Regions from separate parts of the Streptomyces sp. NPDC025273 genome, predicted to be linked through region 3. Evidence: riboswitches for the same ligand, from Rfam matches in the RefSeq annotation. Region 3 holds a riboswitch; each other region holds the start of a gene.
The links. A riboswitch is a leader RNA that binds a small molecule or an ion and turns the genes downstream of it on or off. The one in region 3 is predicted to bind thiamine pyrophosphate.
Positions count from the first base shown of each region.

Region 1: another riboswitch for thiamine pyrophosphate. It lies ahead of thiO (glycine oxidase ThiO); the one in region 3 lies ahead of thiC (phosphomethylpyrimidine synthase ThiC).
Region 2: another riboswitch for thiamine pyrophosphate. It lies ahead of AB0F38_RS26745 (thiamine ABC transporter substrate-binding protein); the one in region 3 lies ahead of thiC (phosphomethylpyrimidine synthase ThiC).

Region 1 covers NZ_JBEZYP010000001.1:935,326-942,994, forward strand. Annotated here, with positions in the region: gene AB0F38_RS04115 (deoxyribonuclease IV) at 1-14, opposite strand, end outside; gene pknB (Stk1 family PASTA domain-containing Ser/Thr kinase) at 20-1,942, opposite strand; gene AB0F38_RS04125 (thiazole synthase) at 2,083-2,877, opposite strand; gene thiS (sulfur carrier protein ThiS) at 2,880-3,104, opposite strand; gene thiO (glycine oxidase ThiO) at 3,101-4,294, opposite strand; TPP riboswitch at 4,292-4,404, opposite strand; gene AB0F38_RS04140 (hypothetical protein) at 4,456-4,797, shown strand; gene AB0F38_RS04145 (FAD-dependent oxidoreductase) at 4,826-6,058, shown strand; gene AB0F38_RS04150 (Rv2175c family DNA-binding protein) at 6,128-6,493, shown strand; gene thiE (thiamine phosphate synthase) at 6,600-7,250, shown strand; gene metF (methylenetetrahydrofolate reductase [NAD(P)H]) at 7,404-7,669, shown strand, end outside.
Region 2 covers NZ_JBEZYP010000020.1:38,263-45,931, reverse strand. Annotated here, with positions in the region: gene pyrH (UMP kinase) at 1-505, shown strand, start outside; gene frr (ribosome recycling factor) at 621-1,178, shown strand; gene AB0F38_RS26755 (phosphatidate cytidylyltransferase) at 1,178-2,260, shown strand; gene rlmN (23S rRNA (adenine(2503)-C(2))-methyltransferase RlmN) at 2,366-3,472, shown strand; TPP riboswitch at 3,595-3,711, shown strand; gene AB0F38_RS26745 (thiamine ABC transporter substrate-binding protein) at 3,785-4,873, shown strand; gene AB0F38_RS26740 (iron ABC transporter permease) at 4,936-6,549, shown strand; gene AB0F38_RS26735 (ABC transporter ATP-binding protein) at 6,552-7,583, shown strand; gene AB0F38_RS26730 (hypothetical protein) at 7,646-7,669, opposite strand, start outside.
Region 3 covers NZ_JBEZYP010000018.1:105,057-112,725, reverse strand. Annotated here, with positions in the region: gene AB0F38_RS25820 (YibE/F family protein) at 1-882, opposite strand, end outside; TPP riboswitch at 954-1,087, shown strand; gene thiC (phosphomethylpyrimidine synthase ThiC) at 1,080-2,873, shown strand; gene AB0F38_RS25810 (DUF805 domain-containing protein) at 3,217-3,573, shown strand; gene AB0F38_RS25805 (hypothetical protein) at 3,744-4,568, opposite strand; gene AB0F38_RS25800 (metallophosphoesterase) at 4,739-5,794, opposite strand; gene AB0F38_RS25795 (LacI family DNA-binding transcriptional regulator) at 5,969-7,081, opposite strand; gene hisC (histidinol-phosphate transaminase) at 7,485-7,669, shown strand, end outside.

The DNA of each region.
Region 1 (7,669 bases), on a different contig from region 3:
ACAGGATTGCGCATGTGTACTACAGACCCTTGGTTCTGATCGTGATCGTGGAGCCTTCGGCGGCCCGCTGCCCGCCCTCGACCGACTGGCTCGCGATCGTGTCGCCGAAGGAGAGGAAGGGCCGGTCCACCTCGACCTCGAAGCCCGCCTCCTCCAGCGCGCTCCGGGCCTCGTCGACGTCCTGTCCGGTCACATCGGGGACGTCGAGCATCCGCGGCCCCTTGGAGACCGTGAGCTCGACCGTGTCGCCCTCGGCGGCCTCCTGGCCGTCGGCGGGCGTCTGCTCGGCGACGTCACCCGCGACCTCGGGCGAGCTGACCCGGCCGGGCAGCACCTTCGCCTTGAGGCCCGCCTCGTCCAGCGCGGCGGTGGCGTCCTCGACATCGAGCCCCGTGACGTCGGGGACATCGACCGGGCTGCCCTTGCTGACGACCAGCGCGACCGCGGAGCCGGCGTGACGCTCGGTGCCGACGGCGGGATCCGTACGGATCACGTCCCCCCGCACGACCTCCTCGTCGAACTCACGGGTCACCATGCCCTGCTCCAGGCCCGCCTGCTTCAGCTCGCGCCGGGCGTCGGGGACGGACAGGCCCTCGATGTCGGGCACCTTCACGATCTCCGGACCGCGCGACACCACCAGCTTCACCGCGTCGTTGCCCCGGATCCGCTCGCCCGAGCCGGGGTCGCTGCTGATCACCGTGCCGCGCTTCACCGTGTCGCTGTAGGCGTGCTCGACGCCCTTCAGGTCGAGACCGGCGTCCGAGAGACGCCCCTGTGCCGCCTTCTGGGTCTGGCCCAGAAGGGACGGGACGTGGGTGAACTGACCCGCGTTGATGTACCAGACGCCCGCGCCGAGCCCGAGCACCAGCAGGAGGGCGACGAGTGCGGCGAACATCCCCCGCCGGGGAACCGCCGCGAACCGTCCGGGCCCGCTCCGCCGCGACCGGGGCGGCAGGGGCGGCGGCATCTCCAGGCGGCTCGTGTGGTGCGCGGTGCCCTGGCCGGCCGGGATCACCCGCGGGATGACGCTCGTACGGTCCTCGGCGGCGTCGTGCACCTGCGCGAGGGCCTGCGGGGGCATCGCGTCCAACTGCTCCTCGGTGAGGGCCGCCCGCACCTCGCGGGACCTGGCCAGCAGGGCCACCGCGTCCTCGGGCCGGACCTCGGGGTCACGGGCCGTGGCGGCCGCCACCAGCCCGTCCAGCCCGGCCGCCAGGCCGGGAACGGCACCGGACGGGGCCGGCACGTCCTCGTTGAGGTGCTGGTAGATGATCTGGGCGGCGGTGCCGCCGGTGTGCGGTTTGCCGCCGGTCAGCATCTCGTACAGCACGACGCCGCAGGCGTACACATCGGAGCGGGTGTCGGCCGTACCGTGCTCGATCTGCTCGGGGGCGAGGTAGGACACCGTCCCCAGCAGCGAGCCGGTGGTGTCCGTGACGGTGCCCACCGCCCGGACGAGGCCGAAGTCCGCCACCTTCACCCGGCCGTCGTCCCCTATCAGGACGTTCTCCGGCTTCATGTCGCGGTGCACGAAGCCGGCCCGGTGCGCGGCGCCGAGCGCGGCCAGGACCGGCTCCAGGATGTCCAGCGCGGCCCGGGGCTGCAGGGCCCCCCGGTCGCGCAGGACGTCGCGCAGCGTGCACCCCGCGACGTACTCCATCGCCAGGTACACGTACGCCCCCTGGGCGCCCTGGTCGAAGACGGCCACCACGTTGGGGTGAGCGAGCCGGGCCACGGACTTGGCCTCACGGATGAAGCGCTCGACGAACGCCGCGTCCGTCGCCAGCGCGGGGTGCATCACCTTGAGGGCGAGCACCCGGTCCAGCCGGGTGTCCAGGGCCCGGTAGACCGTGGCCATACCACCGACGGCGATGCGCGCATCGATGCGGTAGCGGCCGTCGAGCAGCTGCCCGACGAGGGGGTCCTGGAGGGTCGTATCCACGCTGCGAGTCTACGAGCCGCCACGGACACGGCGGACGGCCCCGGGTGCCCCGGGGCCGTTCTGGAGCCGAGCCGTGACAGGGACACGCACGTGTGGTGACGCGGTGCGGCCACGCGGACACGGCCACGCGGACACGGACGTCAGAAGGCCGGGCGCTCCGGATCCAGCACCGCCCGGCCCCCGGCCGGCGAGGACGCCTCGGCGAAGTGGCGCCGCGGGATCCGGCCCGCCCGGTACGCCAGGCGCCCGCCGTCCACCGCGTGCCGCATCGCCGCGGCCATCAGCTCGGGCTCCTGGGCCCGGGTCACCGCCGAGGCGAGCATCACGGCGTCGCACCCCAGCTCCATCGCCAGCGCCGCGTCCGAGGCCGTCCCCGCACCGGCGTCCAGGATCACCGGTACCCCGGCCTGCTCGACGATCAGCTGGAAGTTGTGCGGATTACGGATACCGAGCCCGGAACCGATGGGGGAGCCGAGCGGCATGACCGCCGCGCACCCCACGTCCTGGAGCTTCCGGGCCAGGACCGGGTCGTCGTTGGTGTACGGCAGGACGGTGAAGCCGTCGTCGACCAGGACCTCGGCGGCGTCCAGCAGCTCGATCGGATCGGGCAGCAGGGTCCGCTCGTCCGCCACGACCTCCAGCTTGATCCAGTCGGTACCGAGCGCCTCCCGGGCCAGCCGGGCGGTCAGCACGGCCTCGCCCGCGGTGAAACAGCCCGCGGTGTTCGGCAGGACGCGGATGGAGAGCCGTTCCAGGACGGAGAGCACCGAACCCCGCACGGTCGGGTCGAGCCGGCGCATCGCCACGGTGGTCAGCTCGGTGCCCGACGCGATCAGGGAGCGCTCCAGCACGTCGAGGCTCGGCGCCCCGCCCGTTCCCATGATCAGACGGGAGGAGAGGACGGTGGAACCGAGGGTGAAGAGATCGTCGGACATGGTCAGCCTCCCTGGACCGCGGTGAGCACCTCGACACGGTCGCCGTCGGCGAGCACGGTGGCGGACCACCGGCTGCGCGGGACGACGGCCTCGTTGACCGCGGCGGCGACCCCGGAGTGGGCGGCGGTCAGGGTGGCGACCAGGGCGTCGAGCGAGGTCCCGGCGGGGACACCGCGGCGCTCCCCGTTGACGGATACGGACACGGACGTGGGCACGGGCTCAGTCATGCGGGCTGCTCCTGGGACGCGGGGGCGGGGGAGAGGGCTTCGCGGGACGGGCCGAAACGGTGCGGCGTGAAGGGGCGGGCCACCTCGGGCAGTTCGCCGGTGGTCAGCACCTGGGCCATCACCTCGCCGGTGACGGGTGTCAGCAGCACCCCGTTGCGGTGGTGGCCGGTGGCGAGATGCAGGCCGGGCAGTGCGGTCGGGCCCAGCAGCGGGGCGTTGTCCGGGGACGCGGGGCGCAGCCCGGCCCCGGTCTCCGTCAGCGGCAGCTCGGTGATGCCCGGCACCAGCTCGTGGGCGTCGCGCAGGAGTTCGTAGACCCCGCCCGCGGTGACCGTGGTGTCCCAGCCCAGCTCCTCACTGGTGGCGCCCACGACCAGCTCGCCGTTCGCGCGGGGCACGAGGTAGACGTGGCTGCCGCGCACCACGGCCCGCACGGTCCGGCTGAGGAAGGGGGCGTACGCGGGCGGCACGGCCAGCCGCAGCACCTGCCCCTTGACCGGGCGGACCGGCGGCACGACCGCCTCGGGCAGTCCTTCGAGCCGGCCGCTCAGGCTGCCGCCGGCGAGGACGACCTGACCGGCGGACGTCTCCGTACCGTCCGCCAGGACGACCCCTGTCGCACGGCCGCCCGCGACGGAGAGCCGCTGTGCCCAGACCCGGTGGAAGACCACCCCGGCCCGCTCGCACGCGGTGACCAGGGCCGAGGCCAGCCGCCGGGGATCCACCTGGTGGTCGCCGTCGACCCGCAGCCCGCCGCGCACCCCGGGGGCGAGCATCGGTTCCAGGCGGCGGCACTCACGGCCGCTGAGCCACTCGGACTCCAGCCCCGAACGCTGCTGCAGGGCGTGCAGCTCCCGCAGATGCGCCCGGTCGTCGGAGTCCAGGGCGACGGACAGCGTGCCGCAGGTGCGGAAGCCGGTCTCCTGACCCGTGGCCTCCTCCAGCTCGGCCACGAACGCCGGATAGCGCGCGGCGGAGGCGACGTTGAGGCCGAGCAGCATCTGCTCGCCGTAGTGCAGTTCGGTGACGGCGGCCAGCATTCCGGCCGCGACCCCGGCGGCCCCGCCGCCGGGGCCGGGATCGATCACCGCCGTGGACAGGCCGCGCTGGGCCGACCGCCAGGCAGTCACCAGACCGATGATTCCGCCCCCGACGACCAGGACGTCGGAGGTGTTTCCACAGCTGCGCATGGGCGTCCAGCCCCTCCCTTCGCCGGCATGACCCGGATCAGGTTCGTACGGTCGGAGGCCGGTCAGCCTCCCTCTCAGCCCGGTGCGTCCGGGCTCCCGCGAGTGCCTTACGGTGGCCAGCCTAGACCCCGCCGCCCACGGCCAGTAAGGGAGCAGCCACTGTGGCCCGTTCACTCGACGGACTCGTCCTCGCACCCGTAGCCGACCAGGCCCCCGGCCAGGTCGGCACCCGCACCCGGTTCACGTACCACGAGCAGGAGGGGCGGATCTGGGCCGAGTACGCGGGCGGTGACGTCGTCCGCGGGCATCTCGTCGGCACCCGGGACGCGGACACGCTGGACTTCCGGTACGTGCAGCTGAAGCGGGACGGAACGACCTCGGGCGGGCACTGCGTCTCGGCCGTCACGGAGCTTCCCGACGGCCGGGTGCGACTGGACGAGCGGTGGGAGTGGGAGTCCCAGGAAGGCAGCGGGACGAGCGTGGTGGAGGAGCTCCCCGCCTGACGGCGCGTCGGGTGATTAGGGTGGACGGGTGAGCGAGCAGACGCGGGACCGGACAGCGGGAGAGCGGCCACGCCGTGTCGTGATCGTCGGCGCGGGCATGGCCGGGGTGCAGACGGCCGTGGCCCTGCGTGAACGGGGCTTCACGGGCACCGTGACCCTGATCGGTGCCGAGCCGCACCAGCCGTACGACCGCCCGCCGCTGTCCAAGGCGGTCCTGCTCGGCAAGGCCGAGGACTCCGCCTTCGACATCGACTTCGAGGCACTGGACATCGCCCTGCGACTGGGCCTGGACGTGACCGGCCTGCGTGCCGCCGCGCACGAGCTGGACACTCCGGACGGGCCCGTCCCGTACGACGTCCTGGTCCTCGCCACCGGAGCCGAACCCGTCGTCCTGCCCGGCTCGCAGGGCGTGCCCGGCGTCCATCTGCTGCGCACCCTCGACGACGCCGAGCGGCTGCTGCCCGTCCTGGAGAGGCGGCACGACGTCGTGGTCGTCGGAGCCGGCTGGATCGGCGCCGAGTTCACCACCACGGCCCGCGCCGCGGGCTGCGCGGTCACCGTCGTCGAAGCCGCCGACCGCCCCCTGGCGGGCACCCTGCCCGCCGAGGTCGCCGCCCCGATGGCCGCCTGGTACGCCGAGAGCGGAGCCGAACTGCTCACCGGCACCCGGGTCGCACGCGTCGAACCGGGAGCCGTGCACCTGACGGACGGCCGGGTGATCCCCGCCGGAGCGGTGATCGTGGGCATCGGCGCCCGGCCCGCCACCGGCTGGCTGGCCGGCTCCGGCATCGCACTCGGTCCGGACGGCTCGGTCACCGCCGACGGCTCCCTGCGCACCTCGGTGCCGGACGTGTACGCGGTGGGCGACTGCGCCTCCTTCCCCTCCGCCCGCTACGGCGAGCGGCTGCTCGTCCACCACTGGGACAACGCCCTCCAGGGACCCCGGACGGTCGCCGCCGCCGTAGCCGACGGCCGGCCGCGTACGTACGACCCGGTGCCCTACTTCTGGTCCGAGCAGTTCGGCCGCTTCGTGCAGTACGCGGGCCACCACTCCGGCGCCGACACGCTGCTGTGGCGCGGCGACCCCGCCGAGGCGTCCTGGACGGTCTGCTGGCTGCGTGCGGGCGTGCTGGTGGCGGTGCTGGCCGTCGGCCGGCCGCGCGACCTCGCCCAGGGGCGCAAGCTCGTCGAGGCCGGGGCACGGATCGATCCGGTGCGTGCCGCGGACTCCTCCGTGCCGCTGAGATCTGCGACGCTCTGAGGGCACGGTGTGTCCCCGTACGGTCGGCCCGGCTACCGGCCGCCGGTCCGGGATGGCACGCTTGTCCCTGTGACCGAGATTGACGCAAAGATCGATGCTCTCGTCCCCGCATGGCTCCACCTTCCCGACATCGCGGAAATGCTCGATGTCGAGGTGACGCGTGTACGCCAGCTGGTCAAGGAGGGCCAGCTGATCGCCGTACGACGTGGTGAGAACCGGACGCTCCAGGTGCCCGCCGCCTTCATCGACGGCGACAAGGTGGTCAAGGGCCTCGCAGGGACCCTGACGCTCCTGAGGGACGACGGCTACAAGGACGAAGAGATGCTGGACTGGCTCTTCACCCCCGACCCGAGCCTGCCCGGAACACCCGCGCAGGCCCTGAGTGAGAATCGCGGTACGGAGGTGAAGCGCCGCGCCCAGGCGCTCGCCGTCTGACCGTACGACCGTGAGCGGAGTGCGGGCCGTGACCGACACGGCCCGCACTCCGCTCACGGCTTGGACCGACACAGCGACCACCGATGTACCGACGGGGGAACACCACATGTCCACGCCTCGCCCGCAGCTCTCCGACGCCCGGCTCTACCTGTGCACGGACGCCCGGAAGCGGCAGGGCGACCTGCCCGAATTCCTCGACGCCGTGCTCACCTCGGGCGTGGACATCGTCCAGCTGCGCGACAAGGGCATGGAGGCCGCGGAGGAGCTCGACCACCTCGCGGTGTTCGCCGACGCCTGCAAGCGCCACGGCAAGCTGCTCGCGGTGAACGACCGGGCCGACATCGCCCACGCCATCGGCTCCGACGTGCTGCACCTCGGGCAGGGCGATCTGCCGGTGCCCGCCGCCCGCGCCGTCATCGGCGACGACGTGGTCATCGGCCGCTCCACCCACGCCGAGTCCGAGGTCGACGCGGCCGTCGCGGAGGCGGGCGTCGACTACTTCTGCACGGGCCCCTGCTGGCCCACCCCGACCAAGCCGGGCCGGTACGCCCCCGGCCTCGGCCTGGTGCGCTACGCCGCCTCGCTCGGACAGCCGCGTCCGTGGTTCGCCATCGGCGGGATCGACGCGGGCAACCTGGACGAGGTGCTGGACGCCGGCGCGCGCAGGGTCGTCGTCGTACGGGCGATCACCGAGGCGGACGACCCGGCCGGGGCGGCGGCGGCACTCGCCGCGCGTGTCCGGGCACGAGCGGTCTGAGCCGGAGCGTGGGGCGGACCGCCCGCGGGGCCGGTCGCCCGCGGGGCCGGGTCCGCCGGGCCGCTGTCCGAAGGGTGGACAACAACCGTCCTATTCCCGGTCAAATCGCACCGTCCGGTTGGGGTACCGCCGAGCCCTGGTTAACCTCCCAGTATGGCCCTTGGCACACCTTCCACCAGGACAGATCACGCCCGCACCGTGCGTGAGCTGCTCGCGACGGGCAAGACCTCGTACTCGTTCGAGTTCTGGGCGCCCAAGACCGAGAAGGGCGAGCGGAACCTCTGGAACGCCTTGCGGCGGGTCGAGGCGGTACGTCCGAGTTTCGTCTCCGTGACGTACGGGGCCGGTGGTTCGACCCGTGCCGGGACGGTGCGGGCGACCCAGCAGATCGCCGCCGACTCGACCCTCACCCCGGTCGC
Region 2 (7,669 bases), on a different contig from region 3:
CATGCTCGGCACGGTCATGAACTGCCTGGCGCTGCAGGACTTCCTGGAGAAGGAGGGCATCGACTCGCGCGTCCAGACCGCCATCACCATGGGCCAGGTCGCGGAGCCCTACATCCCGCTCCGTGCCGTACGGCACCTGGAGAAGGGGCGAGTCGTGATCTTCGGTGCCGGTATGGGCATGCCGTACTTCTCCACCGACACGACGGCCGCCCAGCGTGCCCTGGAGATCGACGCCGAGGCGCTCCTGATGGGCAAGAACGGGGTGGACGGGGTCTACGACTCCGACCCGAGGACCAACCCCGGCGCGGTGAAGTTCGACGCACTGGAGTACGGCGAGGTGATCGCCCGCGACCTCAAGGTCGCCGACGCCACCGCGATCACGCTCTGCCGCGACAACCAGCTCCCGATCCTTGTCTTCGAGCTGACCACGGAAGGCAATATCGCCCGCGCGGTCAAGGGTGAGAAGATCGGCACGCTCGTGAGCGACGAGAGCACCCGGGCCTGACGGCCCAAAGGATGGACAACGGCCTGCCGGTCGGACACCGTGCAGGTGAGGACGCGACGCAGGATCCGCAGGGCCCGACGACGCCGGGCCCACTCAAGACACGCAGGAGCACGTGGTGATCGAAGAAATCCTCCTCGAGGCCGAGGAGAAGATGGAGAAGACCGTCGTGGTCGCCAAAGAGGACTTTGCCGCGATCCGTACCGGCCGTGCGCACCCGGCGATGTTCAACAAGATCGTCGCCGACTACTACGGCGCGCTGACCCCGATCAACCAGCTGGCCTCGTTCTCGGTTCCCGAGCCGCGGATGGCCGTGGTGACTCCGTTCGACAAGACCGCACTGCGCAACATCGAGCAGGCGATCCGCGACTCCGACCTCGGCGTCAACCCGAGCAACGACGGCAACATCATCCGAGTGACGTTCCCGGAGCTCACGCAGGACCGCCGCAAGGAGTACATCAAGGTCGCGAGGACCAAGGCCGAGGACTCCAAGATCTCGATCCGGGCCATCCGCCGCAAGGCCAAGGAGACGCTCGACAAGCTCGTCAAGGACAAGGAGTCCGGCGAGGACGAGGTCCGCCGCGCGGAGAAGGAGCTCGACGACACCACCGCGAAGTACGTCGCGCAGGTGGACGAGCTGCTCAAGCACAAGGAAGCCGAGCTGCTCGAGGTCTGATGAACGACTCTTCCTGGGGCGCCCCGCAGGGAGCCGGTTACTGGGGCGCGCCCGAGATGGGGGCCGCTCCGGCGGGTCCTGCTCACGATGTGTACGGCGCCCAGCAGACTCGGCCCATGCCCATCGTGCCGGACGTTCCCGACGCAGGTAGAGACGCTGACGACCGGAACAGGGACGCCGCGGCGCGTGTCAGCGGCCCCCTGTTCCGTGACGAGAAGCCGCAGGAGCCCATGTCCACCCCGTTGCCGTCGCCCCCGCCGCACAAGAAGCGTGCGGGGCGTGATCTGCGTGCTGCCATAGGGGTAGGCCTCGGGCTCGGCGCGGTCGTCGCCGGGTCGCTCTTCATCGTGAAGGCCGTCTTCGTCGGCGTGGTCGTGCTCGCGGTGGTGGTGGGGCTCTGGGAGCTCACCTCCCGCCTCGAGGAGCGCAAGGGGATCAACGCCCCCCTCGTGCCGCTCGCCGTCGGCGGCGCCGCCATGGTGGTCGCCGGCTACGTGCGGGACGCGGAGGGCGCCTGGGTCGCCATGGCGCTCACAGCTCTCGCGGTCCTCGTCTGGCGGATGACGGAGTCACCGGAGGGCTACCTCAAGGACGTCACGGCCGGTGTCTTCGCCGTGTTCTACGTGCCGTTCCTGGCGACGTTCGTCAGCATGATGCTCACCGCGGACGACGGTTCGTGGCGGGTGCTGACCTTCCTGCTGCTCACGGTGGTCGCCGACACGGGTGCGTACGCCGTCGGCTGGCGCTTCGGCACGCACAAGCTGGCACCTCGCATCAGTCCCGGGAAGACCCGCGAGGGCCTGTTCGGCGCGATCGGCTTCGCGATGGCCGCCGGTGCGCTGTGCATGCAGTTCCTGATCGACGACGGCAGCTGGTGGCAGGGACTGCTGCTGGGCCTCGCCGTAGCCGCCAGCGCCACGCTCGGCGACCTGGGCGAGTCCATGATCAAGCGGGATCTCGGCATCAAGGACATGGGCACGCTGCTGCCGGGCCACGGCGGCATCATGGACCGGCTCGACTCACTGCTGCCGACCGCGCCGGTCGTCTGGCTGCTGCTGGTGCTGTTCGTCGGATCCGGCTGAACAGGTTCCGTGGGCATGCTGCCTGACCTGCGGTTTTTCGAGTGAGGGTCCGTTGTCCACAGGGCGGCGGGCCCTCACTCGTATGTCTGCGACACTTGAAGAACCATGCCTAAGCCCGGAGAACTCCAGTTTGTCGCGCCCCGCGGAGCCAAGCAGCCGCCGCGGCACCTCGCCGACCTCACCCCCGACGAGCGCAAGGAAGCAGTCGCCGCGACCGGCGAGAAGCCCTTCCGCGCCAAGCAGCTGTCGCAGCACTACTTCGCGCGGTACGCGCACCGGCCGGCCGAGTGGAGCAACATCCCGGCCGGTTCACGGGACAAGCTCGCCGAGGCGCTGTTCCCCGACCTGATGTCCGTGGTGCGCCACATCAGCTGTGACGAGGACACCACCCGTAAGACGCTCTGGAAGCTGCACGACGGGACGCTCGTCGAGTCCGTCCTCATGCGCTATCCGGACCGGGTGACGATGTGCATCTCGTCGCAGGCCGGGTGCGGGATGAACTGCCCGTTCTGCGCGACCGGGCAGGCCGGCCTCGACCGCAATCTGTCGACCGCCGAGATCGTGCACCAGATCGTGGACGGGATGCGGGCGCTGCGCGACGGCGAGGTCCCGGGCGGACCCGCGCGGCTGTCCAACATCGTCTTCATGGGCATGGGCGAGCCCCTGGCCAACTACAAGCGGGTGGTCGGGGCGATCCGACGGCTGACGGATCCGGAGCCGGACGGCCTCGGACTCTCGCAGCGCGGGATCACCGTCTCCACGGTGGGCCTGGTGCCGGCCATGCTGCGCTTCGCCGACGAGGGCTTCAAGTGCCGCCTCGCCGTCTCGCTGCACGCCCCGGACGACGAGCTGCGCGACACCCTCGTCCCCGTCAACACCCGCTGGAACGTCCGTGAGGTCCTGGACGCGGCGTGGGAGTACGCGGACAAGTCCGGCCGCCGCATCTCCATCGAGTACGCGCTGATCCGCGACATCAACGACCAGGCCTGGCGGGGTGACCGGCTGGGCCGGCTGCTCAAGGGCAAGCGGGTCCATGTCAACTTGATCCCGCTGAACCCGACGCCCGGCTCCAAGTGGACCGCCTCGCGGCCCGAGGACGAGAAGGCGTTCGTCGAGGCGATCGCCGCCCACGGTGTGCCCGTCACGGTCCGGGACACCCGCGGCCAGGAGATCGACGGAGCCTGCGGCCAGCTCGCCGCCTCCGAGCGTTGAGACTCCGGTCCGGCCCGGTGGGCCCGGGCCGTACCGGCCGGGCGGAGCCCGGTGCGCGGGGCCGGTACGGCCGGTGCACCGGGCTGATCCGGCCGGTGTAGCCTGGTCCGAAAATCAACTTCATATTCCGACAGGGGAGCGCCACAGCGCTGAGAGTGCGGCACCGAGGACAGGTCGGCCGCAGACCCTCTGAACCTCGCCCGGGTCATTCCGGGTAGGAAGTTCGGACCTTACTCAAGCTGTTGCGCCCTGCCCGCTCACCGAGTGGGCGGGGCCGCGTCTCTTCCTGGTCACGCCCAGGAGGAATCACACATGAACACCACCACGAAGTACGCCGCGACGGCGCTCGCCGCCGCGCTCGGCGTCACCGTGCTCGCCGGCTGCGGCGGCTCCGACGACGAGCCCGAAGGCTCCGGGCGCTCCCGGACCGTCACCCTGGTCAGCCATGACTCCTTCAACGCCTCGGACTCCGTCCTGAAGGCGTTCACGAAGGAGACCGGTTACAAGATCAAGGTGCTGAAGAGCGGCGACGCGGGCGCCGCGCTCAACCAGGAGATCCTGACCAAGGGCTCCCCGCGCGGTGACGTCTTCTTCGGCGTCGACAACACGCTGCTCTCCCGCGCGCTGGACAACGGTCTGTTCACGCCGTACGAGGCGAAGGGCCTCGACCGTGTCGCGGCCGACGCCCAGCTCGATGCCACCGGGCACCGGGTCACGCCCGTGGACACCGGCGACATCTGCGTCAACTATGACAAGAAGTATTTCGCGGACAAGAAGCTCGACCCGCCGCAGTCCTTCGAGGACCTGCTGAAGCCCGCGTACAAGAACCTCCTCGTCACCGAGAACGCCGCGACCTCCTCGCCCGGCCTCGGCTTCCTCCTCGGCACGGTCGCCACCTACGGCGAGACCGGCTACCAGGACTACTGGAAGAAGCTGAAGGACAACGGGGTCAAGGTCGTCGACGGCTGGGAGCAGGCGTACAACGAGGAGTTCTCCGGCTCCGCGGGCGGCAGGAAGACCAAGGCGGACCGGCCGCTCGTCGTCTCCTACGCCTCCAGCCCGCCCGTCGAGGTGCTGTACGCCGAACCGCAGCCCACCGAGGCCCCCACCGGGGTCTCCACCGGCACCTGCTTCCGTCAGATCGAGTTCGCCGGCCTGCTGGACGGCGCGAAGAACGAGGCGGGCGGCAAGGCGCTGCTGGACTTCCTGATCAGCAAGCAGTTCCAGGAGGACATGCCGCTCAACATGTTCGTGAACCCGGTCGCGAAGGACGCCGAGCTGCCCGAGCTCTTCACGAAGTTCGGTGAGACCGTCGGCAAGCCGGCGACGGTGGCGCCGGAGAAGATCGCCAAGAACCGTGAGCAGTGGGTCCAGTCATGGTCCTCGCTCGTCGTGAAGTAGCCACCCCGCCCGCGGTCAGGGGCAGGGGCGACGCGCGTGGGAACGCGGTGCGGTTCGGCCTGATGGCCGTGCCCGTCGCGTTCTTCGCGCTGTTCTTCGCCTACCCCGTCGTCGCGATCGTCGGCCGGGGTCTCAGGACGGACGGCGTCTGGCAGTCCGGCCGGATCGGCGAGGTGCTGAGCCGGCCGGACATCCTGGACGTCCTCTGGTTCACGACCTGGCAGGCCCTCGCCTCGACCGGGCTCACCCTGCTGATCGCGTTGCCCGGCGCCTACGTCCTCGCCCGGTTCGACTTCCCCGGCAAACACCTGCTGCGTGCCGTCGTGACCGTGCCGTTCGTCCTGCCGACGGTCGTCGTGGGTACGGCGTTCCTGGCGGTGCTGGGGCGCGGCGGGTTCCTCGACGAGCTATGGGGCGTCCGGCTCGACACGACGGTGTGGGCGATCCTGCTCGCCCACGTGTTCTTCAACTACGCGGTCGTCGTACGGACCGTCGGCGGCCTGTGGGCGCAGCTCGACCCCCGCCAGGAAGAGGCCGCCCGGGTGCTCGGAGCCGGACGCCTCACCGCCTGGCGGCGGGTGACCCTGCCCGCTCTGGCCCCGGCCGTGGCAGCCGCGGCCCTGATGGTCTTCCTCTTCACCTTCACCTCCTTCGGAGTCGTCCAGATCCTCGGCGGCCCCGCGTACTCCACGCTGGAGGTGGAGATCTACCGGCAGACCGCCCAACTGCTGGACCTGCCGACGGCCGCCGTGCTGACCCTGGTGCAGTTCGCCGCGGTCGGCGGGGTCCTCGCCGCACACGCGTGGACCGTGCGGCGCAGGGAGACGGCGCTCAAGCTGGTCGACCCGGCACAGACCGCCCGCCCGCCGCGCGGCGCAGGGCAGCGGGTGCTGGTCGGCGGGGTGCTGCTGACCGTCCTGCTGTTGATCGTGGTGCCGCTCGGCGTGCTGGTGGAACGCTCCCTGGACACCTCCGGCGGCCACGGGTTCGGCTTCTACCGCGCCCTGCAGTCCGCCGAGGCGAGCGGCTCCACCTTCCTGGTCCCGCCGCTCGATGCCATCGGGAACTCGCTGCGGTACGCCGTCGTCGCCACCCTCATCGCCCTCGTGATCGGCGGTCTCGCCGCAGCGGCCCTGACCCGGCGGGCGGGACCTCTGGTGCGCGGCTTCGACGCGCTGCTGATGCTGCCGCTCGGGGTGTCCGCGGTCACCGTCGGCTTCGGCTTCCTGATCACGCTCGACGAACCGCCGCTCGATCTGCGCACGTCCTGGATCCTCGTACCGCTCGCACAGGCGCTCGTGGGCGTCCCCTTCGTCGTACGCATCATGCTGCCCGTCCTGCGGGCGGTCGACGGCCGGCTGCGGGAGGCGGCGGCGGTGCTCGGTGCCTCGCCGCTGCGGGCCTGGCGCGAGGTCGACCTGCCGCTGGTGCGCCGTGCGCTGCTGGTGGCCGCCGGCTTCGCGTTCGCCGTGTCGCTCGGCGAGTTCGGCGCGACCGTGTTCATCGCACGTCCCGACAACCCCACCCTGCCGGTGGCGGTCGCGAGACTGCTGGGACGGTCCGGCGAGCTCAACTACGGACAGGCGATGGCCCTCAGCACGATCCTGATGATCGTCTGCGCGGTGTCGCTGCTCCTGCTCGAACGTATCCGCACCGACCGATCCGGGGAGTTCTAGAGATGCTGGCACTGGAGTCGGTCACCGTCCGCTTCGGGGAGCGGACCGCCCTGGACTCGGTGGACCTGGAGGTCGCCGACCACGAGATCGTCTGTGTCCTGGGACCGAGCGGCAGCGGCAAGTCGACACTGCTTCGGGTCGTCGCCGGGCTCCGGCGGCCGGACGGCGGACGGGTGCTCCTGGACGGTGCCGACCAGGCCGCGGTGCCCGTGCACCGGCGCGGGCTCGGCCTGATGTTCCAGGACCATCAGCTCTTCCCGCACCGGGACGCCGGCGCGAATGTCGCGTTCGGACTGCGGATGCGCGGGGTCTCCCGCGCGGAGCGCGACCGCAGGGCCGACGAACTCCTCGACCTGGTCGGCCTGCCCGGCGCCGGACGGCGGGCGGTCGCCGCCCTGTCCGGCGGCGAGCAGCAGCGCGTGGCCCTCGCCCGGGCGCTGGCACCCCGCCCGAGACTGCTGATGCTGGACGAACCGCTGGGACAGCTGGACCGGAGCCTGCGCGAACGGCTCGTCGTCGAACTCCGCACCCTCTTCGGCCGGCTGGGTACGACGGTGCTCGCCGTCACCCACGACCAGGGCGAGGCCTTCGCCCTCGCCGACCGGGTGGTGGTGATGCGGGAGGGCCGGATCGCCCAGGCGGGCACCCCGCTGGAGGTCTGGCAGCGGCCCGCGTCCGCTTTCGTCGCCCGTTTCCTCGGCTTCGACAACGTGGTGGAGGCGACGGTGACCGGCACGGCCGCCGACACCGTCTGGGGCAAGGTGCCGGTGCCGGACGGTTCGCCCGGGGGCCGGTGCGAGCTGCTGGTGCGGCCCGCCGGGGTGCGGATCGGCGGGCCGGAGGACGGGCTGCGCTGCACCGTGGGCCCGCGCGTCTTCCGGGGCCACCATGTCGCCGTGACCCTGTACCCCGGCGGCGGGCCCGCCCTGGAGGCGGAGTGCGGACTGCGAGAGACCCCGCAGGAGGGCGCCGTGGTCGGCGTGACGTTCGACGCGGCGGAGACCGTGGTCCTGCCCCCGGCCGGCCCGCGCTGACACGACGCCGGGTGCGCACGCGTGGTCCACGCGGCCCTGGGGCGCATCGGCCGACAGGGCCGTCACCTCGTCAGCGGCAGCGCCGC
Region 3 (7,669 bases):
GATCAGACCGGTGTTGTCGTCGGTGTTGCCGCTGAGGCTCGCCCACCCGATGAAGAGTGAACCCAGCAGCCCGATCAGCAGCAGTGAGATGAGCGTCCCGATGACGGCCACGGAGGTACGGGCCGTCAGCCCGTGGCAGGTGTAGAGCGCGATCAGCATGATGGCGCTGGACCCGATCACCGCGACCACCAGCGGATTCGAGCCCTGCAGAATGGCCGGCAGGATGAACAGCGTCAGCACGGCGAACGACACCGCCAGCGCGATCAGTGCCATCAGCCCGCGCAGCCTGCCCACCACGATCACCGCGAGGGCGAAGATCCCGGCCAGCAGGGCCATGGGGAACGACCGGTCCACGTCGGTCACCGAGTACTGCAGATCGCGGGGCGCGTCGGGGGCGTACGCCACGACCACTCCCTGCCCCTCCCTCAGTTGCCTGGAGGCGTCGGGCTGGACGACCTCGACGAACGTACGGCCCTTGTCGTCACCGGTCGTCACTTCGACCGTGGCCTTCTTGCACAGCCCCGCCTGCTCGTTGACGGCCTCGCGCCCCGAGGGCGTCGAGGTGTCGCCGGTAGGTGGCACCTGCGCGGCGTTCACGTCCGCGCAGTCGACGTCGACGACCTTCACCACCTTGCCGTCCTGGGTCTGCCGGTCGAAACCGACGCCGGTGCGCTCGTGGGCGGGGGCGCCACCGGGCCAGAACGCCACGAGGCCGACGAGGACCGCGGTGGCGAACGGGATCAGCACGGCAGCGATGACCTTGCGCAGATGCTTGGACACGGGCGCGGCAGGGCCGTGGCTGTGGGTGTGGCCGTGCGCATGACTCTGTGTGCTGCCGGATGCGGGGCCGTGGGGTTCGGGGGCGCTTCGGGGGGACGTCACCCGGCGATCATCCCAAGAACAGGGGAGGCCCTCTGGCCAGCACGCCAGAAGGGAGGCTAGCGTGGTGTCACCTTTGTACACGCGGGAGCTCGGAGCACCGGGCTGAGAGGGCGCTGACCTCCGTACATCCGTGCGGGAAACGCTGCGCCGACCGACGAACCTGTTACCGGGTAATGCCGGCGTAGGGAGTAGGTCTCATGACCACAGCGGACGCACGCACGCCTGCCTCGAAGCAGAACGCCCAGAACACGGCGGACGGCGAGGCCGGGAAGTCCATCGGCTGGCACAAGGGGTACGTCCAGGGCTCGCGCCCGGACCTCCGGGTGCCGGTCCGTCAGGTGCACCTCACCAACGGCGAGGACGTGACCCTGTACGACACGTCGGGCCCGTACACCGACCCCTCCACCGAGACCGATGTCCGCCGGGGGCTCGCGCCCCTGCGGGAGAACTGGATCATCGCGCGCGGGGACACCGAGGAGTACGCGGGCCGGCCGGCTCGCCCTGAGGACGACGGGCTCAAGCACACCTCACCGCGTGGTGGCCTGCGCAACCTCGACGCGGTCTTCCCCGGCCGCCCCCGTCAGCCACGCCGCAGCCGCGACGGGCAGCCGGTCACGCAGCTCGCGTACGCGCGCCGGGGCGAGATCACCCCGGAGATGGAGTATGTGGCGATCCGGGAGAGCGTCGAACCGGAGGTGGTGCGCGAGGAGATCGCGGCGGGCCGGGCGGTCCTGCCGGCCAACGTCAACCACCCGGAGATCGAGCCGATGATCATCGGCAAGCGTTTCCTGGTGAAGGTCAACGCCAACATCGGCAACTCCGCGGTCACCTCCTCCATCGAGGAGGAGGTGGACAAGATGACGTGGGCCACCCGGTGGGGTGCCGACACGGTCATGGACCTGTCCACCGGCCGCAACATCCACACCACCCGTGAATGGGTCCTGCGCAACTCCCCCGTGCCGATCGGCACCGTCCCCCTCTACCAGGCCCTCGAGAAGGTCGACGGCCGGGCCGAGGAGCTGACCTGGGAGATCTACAAGGACACCGTCATCGAGCAGGCCGAGCAGGGCGTCGACTACATGACGGTGCACGCCGGTGTCCGCCTCCCCTATGTCCCGCTGACCGCCCGTCGCAAGACCGGCATCGTCTCCCGCGGCGGCTCGATCATGGCGGCGTGGTGCCTCGCGCATCACAAGGAGTCCTTCCTCTACGAGCACTTCGAGGAGCTCTGCGAGATCCTCGCGGCCTACGACGTGACGTACTCGCTCGGTGACGGGCTGCGCCCCGGATCCATCGCCGACGCCAACGACGAGGCGCAGTTCGCCGAGTTGCGCACGCTCGGCGAGCTCAACTCCGTGGCCAAGCGGTTCGGCGTCCAGACGATGATCGAGGGCCCGGGACATGTCCCGATGCACAAGATCAAGGAGAACATCGACCTCCAGCAGGAGATCTGCGAAGAGGCGCCGTTCTACACGCTCGGCCCGCTGACCACCGATGTCGCGCCCGCGTACGACCACATCACCTCGGGCATCGGGGCGGCGATGATCGCCTGGTGGGGGACGGCGATGCTCTGCTACGTCACGCCCAAGGAGCACCTGGGGCTGCCGAACCGGGACGACGTGAAGACCGGTGTCATCACCTACAAGATCGCGGCACACGCCGCGGACCTCGCCAAGGGCCACCCCGGCGCGCAGGAGTGGGACGACGCGTTGTCGGACGCCCGGTTCGAGTTCCGCTGGGAGGACCAGTTCAACCTGGCGCTCGACCCGGACACGGCTCGGGAGTTCCACGACGAGACGCTGCCGGCCGAGCCGGCGAAGACGGCGCACTTCTGCTCGATGTGCGGCCCCAAGTTCTGCTCGATGAAGATCTCACACGACATCCGGCGGGAGCACGGCGCCGAGCAGGCCGACATCGAAGCGGGGATGGCGGAGAAGTCCAAGGAGTTCGCGGCGTCCGGCAACAGGGTCTATCTGCCGATCGCGGACTGAGATCCGGTGCGCGGGCGTCCGCCCGGGCGGACGCCCGCGGACGCGTCAACGGCGCCGCCCTGGGCAACATGCCTCCGGGGCGGCGCCGTTGGGCTGTTCTCAGTTTGTGTGCATCGCTCACGAAGCGTGTTGGGAATGGCTGGTTTAACATGGTTATTCCTGTCCTGCCTTGGTTTCAGGCGGTGTTCGGAGACGGTAAGGACACAGAACTGTGGCAGGTAGATGTACGTTTCGCCGGGAGTCTTCGTGCGCTTGACCACTTCCTTATGTATGCCTTACCTTCCGCTGTGCTTGGCCGAAAAGGTGTGCGTCCCCGACGGGGGCGCCAGGGGAGGGAATCGCAGTGAACTGGTACCTGGGCGTACTCAAGAACTACGCGGGCTTCAGCGGGCGTGCGCGCCGCAAGGAGTACTGGATGTTCGTACTCTTCAATGCCATCGTGGCCGCGGTCCTGATGGGCATAGGCTTCGCCATCGAGTCGCAGATCCCCTACATGATCTACATCCTTGCCGTCCTGGTGCCGTCGCTCGCCGTCGTCGTACGTCGCCTGCACGACACCGGCCGTTCCGGCTGGTGGTTCCTGATCGCGTTCGTCCCGCTCGTGGGCGGCATCGTCCTGCTCGTCTTCATGTGCCTCGAGGGTGTGCGTGAGGCGAACGAGTACGGCGCCAACCCCAAGCTGGCTCCCCAGGGAGTCTGACGGGGCGCTCCGAAGGATCGGAGCACCGCACACGACGGCAGAGGCCGGGCGCAGCACGAGCTGCCCCGGCCTCTGCCGTGCGGTGGCACGGGCCGTGGGACAGCGAGCCAGGGCCAGGGCCCCCGCACCGGCCCCGGAGACCCGGGGGCCCGGTGCGGGAACGGCCGGTTTCACTCCGGCCGGTGCTCGGGACCGCCGAAGTCCGGACTGGTGAAGTCGGGGCTGGTGAAGGTGGGACGCGGCCCCGCCGACGGGCCGTCCTGCGGCCCGGAGAAGGTCGGGCTGCTGTAGCCGATCTTCGGGATGCGGTGCGGTGAGCGGTGCGGGGTCCGCGCGGCGGGCCCCGCGGCCGGGTCGGCCAGGGCGTCCCGCAGGAAGGGCAGGATGCCGCGCTCCAGCAGGGCGTGACGCCAGGCCTCCCTGGCCCGTGCCACGTCCTCGGGCAGCTCGTCCTCCGCGTCCGGAGCGGGCAGGGCCGTGGCGCCGTTGCGCAGCGCGGTGACCAGGAGTCCCGCCGCGGCGACCAGAATGGCCGCGGCGGCGGCCGCCGCGAAGAACCATCCGGCGGCGACCATGGTGCCGGCGAAGGCCAGGGTGGGGCTGAAGGCCTTCAGGAGGTAGCCGACCAGCAGGAATATCACGGCGGCAGAACCAGCGAGGACGGGGGCCAGCGCGGTGATCACGGCGAGGGTGCCCGCGCCCGTCCGGTCCGGCTCGTCCGTGGCGGGCTGGAGGACGGACTCGGGGTCCGCCGGGTCGGACGGTCTTCGCAGCTCGCCGCGGACGCTCACGTAGTGCTCGTACTCGGGGGCGGCGGCCGTGGTGATCTGAGCCGTGGCGTCCAGCGCCATCGTCCGCAGCTGTTCCGTGTTGAGCCGGTCCCCGACCCCGTCCAGATCCGGGCGTTCGTGGGCGTGACGCAGTGCGTCGGCGAGGATCCGCTCGTACTCGGGGCGGTCCTCGGCCAGCAGGTGCGGAGCGCTTTTCATGTGCATCCCCCGATGCTCCGTAGGGCCTGACCGACCGCGTGGGCCGGGCGATCGGGCGGAAACGGAGGAGAGCCTGCTACTGATACGCCGATGGTAGAGCGCCTACCGCACGGGGTGACAGGGGGTTGCCGGAAATTGGCCCGGCAGACGGCGCTGTGCGCCTTCCCCGGCGATCGTCAGTCATGCAGGGGGAGTTCGACGACCAAGAGCTTTCCGGCCATGGTCACTCCGCCGTCCATGGCGATGGCCAGCCCGTCCGCGTACACGTGCGGACCGTCCACCGCGGCCCGGGGGCTGTCCTCGCCCTCCTCCGGACCGACCTCGCCGAGGAGATACGGAATGGGGCTGTGACCATGGACGACGCGCCGGCCACCGTACGTCGACATCAGTTCGCGTACCGCGTCGGCACCGCCCTCGTCGCGGAAGGCGAACCGCTTGGTGAGCTTGCGGAACAGGTCCCAGCACTCGTCGGCGTCGTGCCGCGTGAGAATGGCGTGCACCGCGTCGTTGACGTCCTCGATGGTGGACCCGTAGTCGAGGTACGCCGTGGTGTCGGAGTGCATCAGCAGATGTCCGTCCTCCTCCACGACGGCGTCGAGCCGGGCCATCCACTGGAGGTGGAGGTCCTGGAGCCGGTCCATGTCGGACTTCTGGCCGCCGTTGAGCAGCCAGGCGGCCTGGAAGGTGGCGGTTCCGGCGCCGGAGTTCACCGGGGTGTCGCCGAACCTCTTCGCGCCGATGAGCAGCAGTTCGTGGTTACCCATCAGGGCCTTGCAGTACCCGCCGGCCGCGGCCGCCTCCGCGGAGAGCCGCATGACGAGATCGATGACGCCGATGCCGTCCGGGCCGCGGTCGGTGAAGTCGCCGAGGAACCACAGCCTGGTGTTGCCGGCGGACCAGTGGCCGTCGGCGTCCACGAGGCCCTGCTCGCCGAGGGCGGCCAGGAGCTCGTCCAGATAGCCGTGCACGTCTCCGACGACGTACAGCGGACCACGCTCCCCGTCGGCGACCGGACGCGGCTCCGGAACGGTCCGCACCTGCACGGTGTCCCCGCGGTTGATCACCGGAAGATCGCGCGCGGTGGGCGTGTAACCCTCCGGGGGCTCGTCGCCCACGGTGGCATCGCCGGGATGCGGCAGGGGCGACAACGGCGCCTGCGCATAAGGCGGTACGCGGAAGTCACGCAACGTCGCCGTCCGCACTACGGGTTCCTGACCGGCCCCCTGTGTCATCGACCCCTCCACCACCGTCGCGCAGCCGTACACCTGACGGGCCGTGCCTGGTAGAGGTGGTCCGCGGTGTCGTGCGCCCATCATAGGAATGCGGACCGTGCTGTGTGACGCACCAGGGGTGGTGAATCCGGGCGCACACGTGGTCCACCTGCCGTTTGATCCGGATTAATCCGATCAGTCCCCTGCGGGTGAGCGCGGCGCGCTGACCGTGGTGCGGGGCGGACGCCGTTGCGAGGAGGTCCGGACGATGAGTTCCGTCGGTATCACCTGCTCCACCGGACCGTCGTGCTCGACCCCTTCGATGGCGTCGATGAGGAGTTGGACGACCGCCGTGCCGATCCTGCGCGGTTTGAGCGAGAGCGTTGTGATGGGCGGCTCGGTCGACGCGTACACGGTGGACTCGCTGCAGCAGACCAGCAGCAAATCCTCCGGGACCCGCAGGCCGTAGCGGCGGGCCGCGGCCAGCAGATCGGTCCCGTTGGGGTCGAAGAGGCCGTAGACGGCGTCGGGGCGGTCGGGGCGGGCGAGGAGGCGGTCGGCGGCCACCGCGCCCGCGCAGGGGTCGTGGGCCGGATAGGACTCGTAGACCGGATCCTGGCCGACCCGCTCGCACCAGTGCAGGTAGGCGGTGGTGGAGAGGCGGGTGTACGTGTCGGTGGTCGTGCCGGTCAGCAGCCCGATACGGCGGGCTCCCGCGGCGGCGAGATGGTCGAGAAGGTCGAGCACGGCCGCCCGGTGGTCGTTGTCGACCCAGGCGGTGACGGGCAGTGTGCCGGCCGGACGGCCGTCGGACACCACGGGAAGGCCCTGCCGGACGAGTTCGGTGACCACCGGGTCCTGGTCGGAGGGGTCGATGACGACCGTGCCGTCGAGGGCGACGTTCGACCAGACGTCATGACGTGAGGTGGCGGGCAGGATGACGAGGGCGTAGCCGCGGGCGAGCGCCGCCGAGGTGGCGGCCCTCGCCATCTCCGCGAAGTACGCGAATTCGGTGAAGGTGAAGGGTTCGTCCCCGTACGTGGTCACTGTCAGGCCGATGAGCCCCGATTTGCCGGTACGGAGGGTTCGGGCCGCGGCGGACGGGCGGTAGCCCAGCCGCTCGGCGACCTCGCGGACATGGCGGCGGGTGGCATCCGGGAGCCTGCCCTTGCCGTTGAGCGCGTCGGAGACGGTCGTGATGGAGACTCCGGCCGCTGCGGCAACATCCCGGATGCCCGCCCGTCCCGGCCGGCCGCCGCGCCGGGGTGTCTCTGTCCGGCTTACCTGGTGCTTCCCTGCTGCTGTCATGGCGAGCCGATAGTAGGGCTCCGGCGGGGGGTGGGACGGGGCGCAGATGCACCTGTCGACAGGCACGTTTTTGCATGATCATTAAGAGTTAAATGCCTTGCAAATCAAGGGCGTTGGCGAGGTGTGTGGCGATGTGTCATGTGCCTGCGCGCATGTGCCTGCTAAATGGTTCATGTCTCGAAGAGGTCTCAACTCACCTCTTCGAGGGATGCGCGCCACGGAGTGAGCCACCGGCGCGCGTCGGGATGTGCGGCGCTCCCCCTCCGGGGACCGGGTCGGCCCCGCGCATTACCGGTGCTTCCCCGCGCAGGGGACGATTTCGCCGCCCGGCCATTCGCAGGGGCGCCCAATCCTCATAAGGTGAGCAGTATTGATGTGCACGGACGGTCGAGGAGGACCTGCGGTGAGCGAGACGAGCCCCAAGCTGCGCGCCGAGCTGGACGGCGTTCCCGCCTATGTGCCGGGGAAGCCGGCGTCGGCCGATGGACCGGTCGCCTTCAAGCTGTCCTCCAACGAGAACCCGTACCCCCCGCTGCCGGGGGTGATGGAATCGGCACTCGCCGCGGCGGCCCACTTCAACCGGTACCC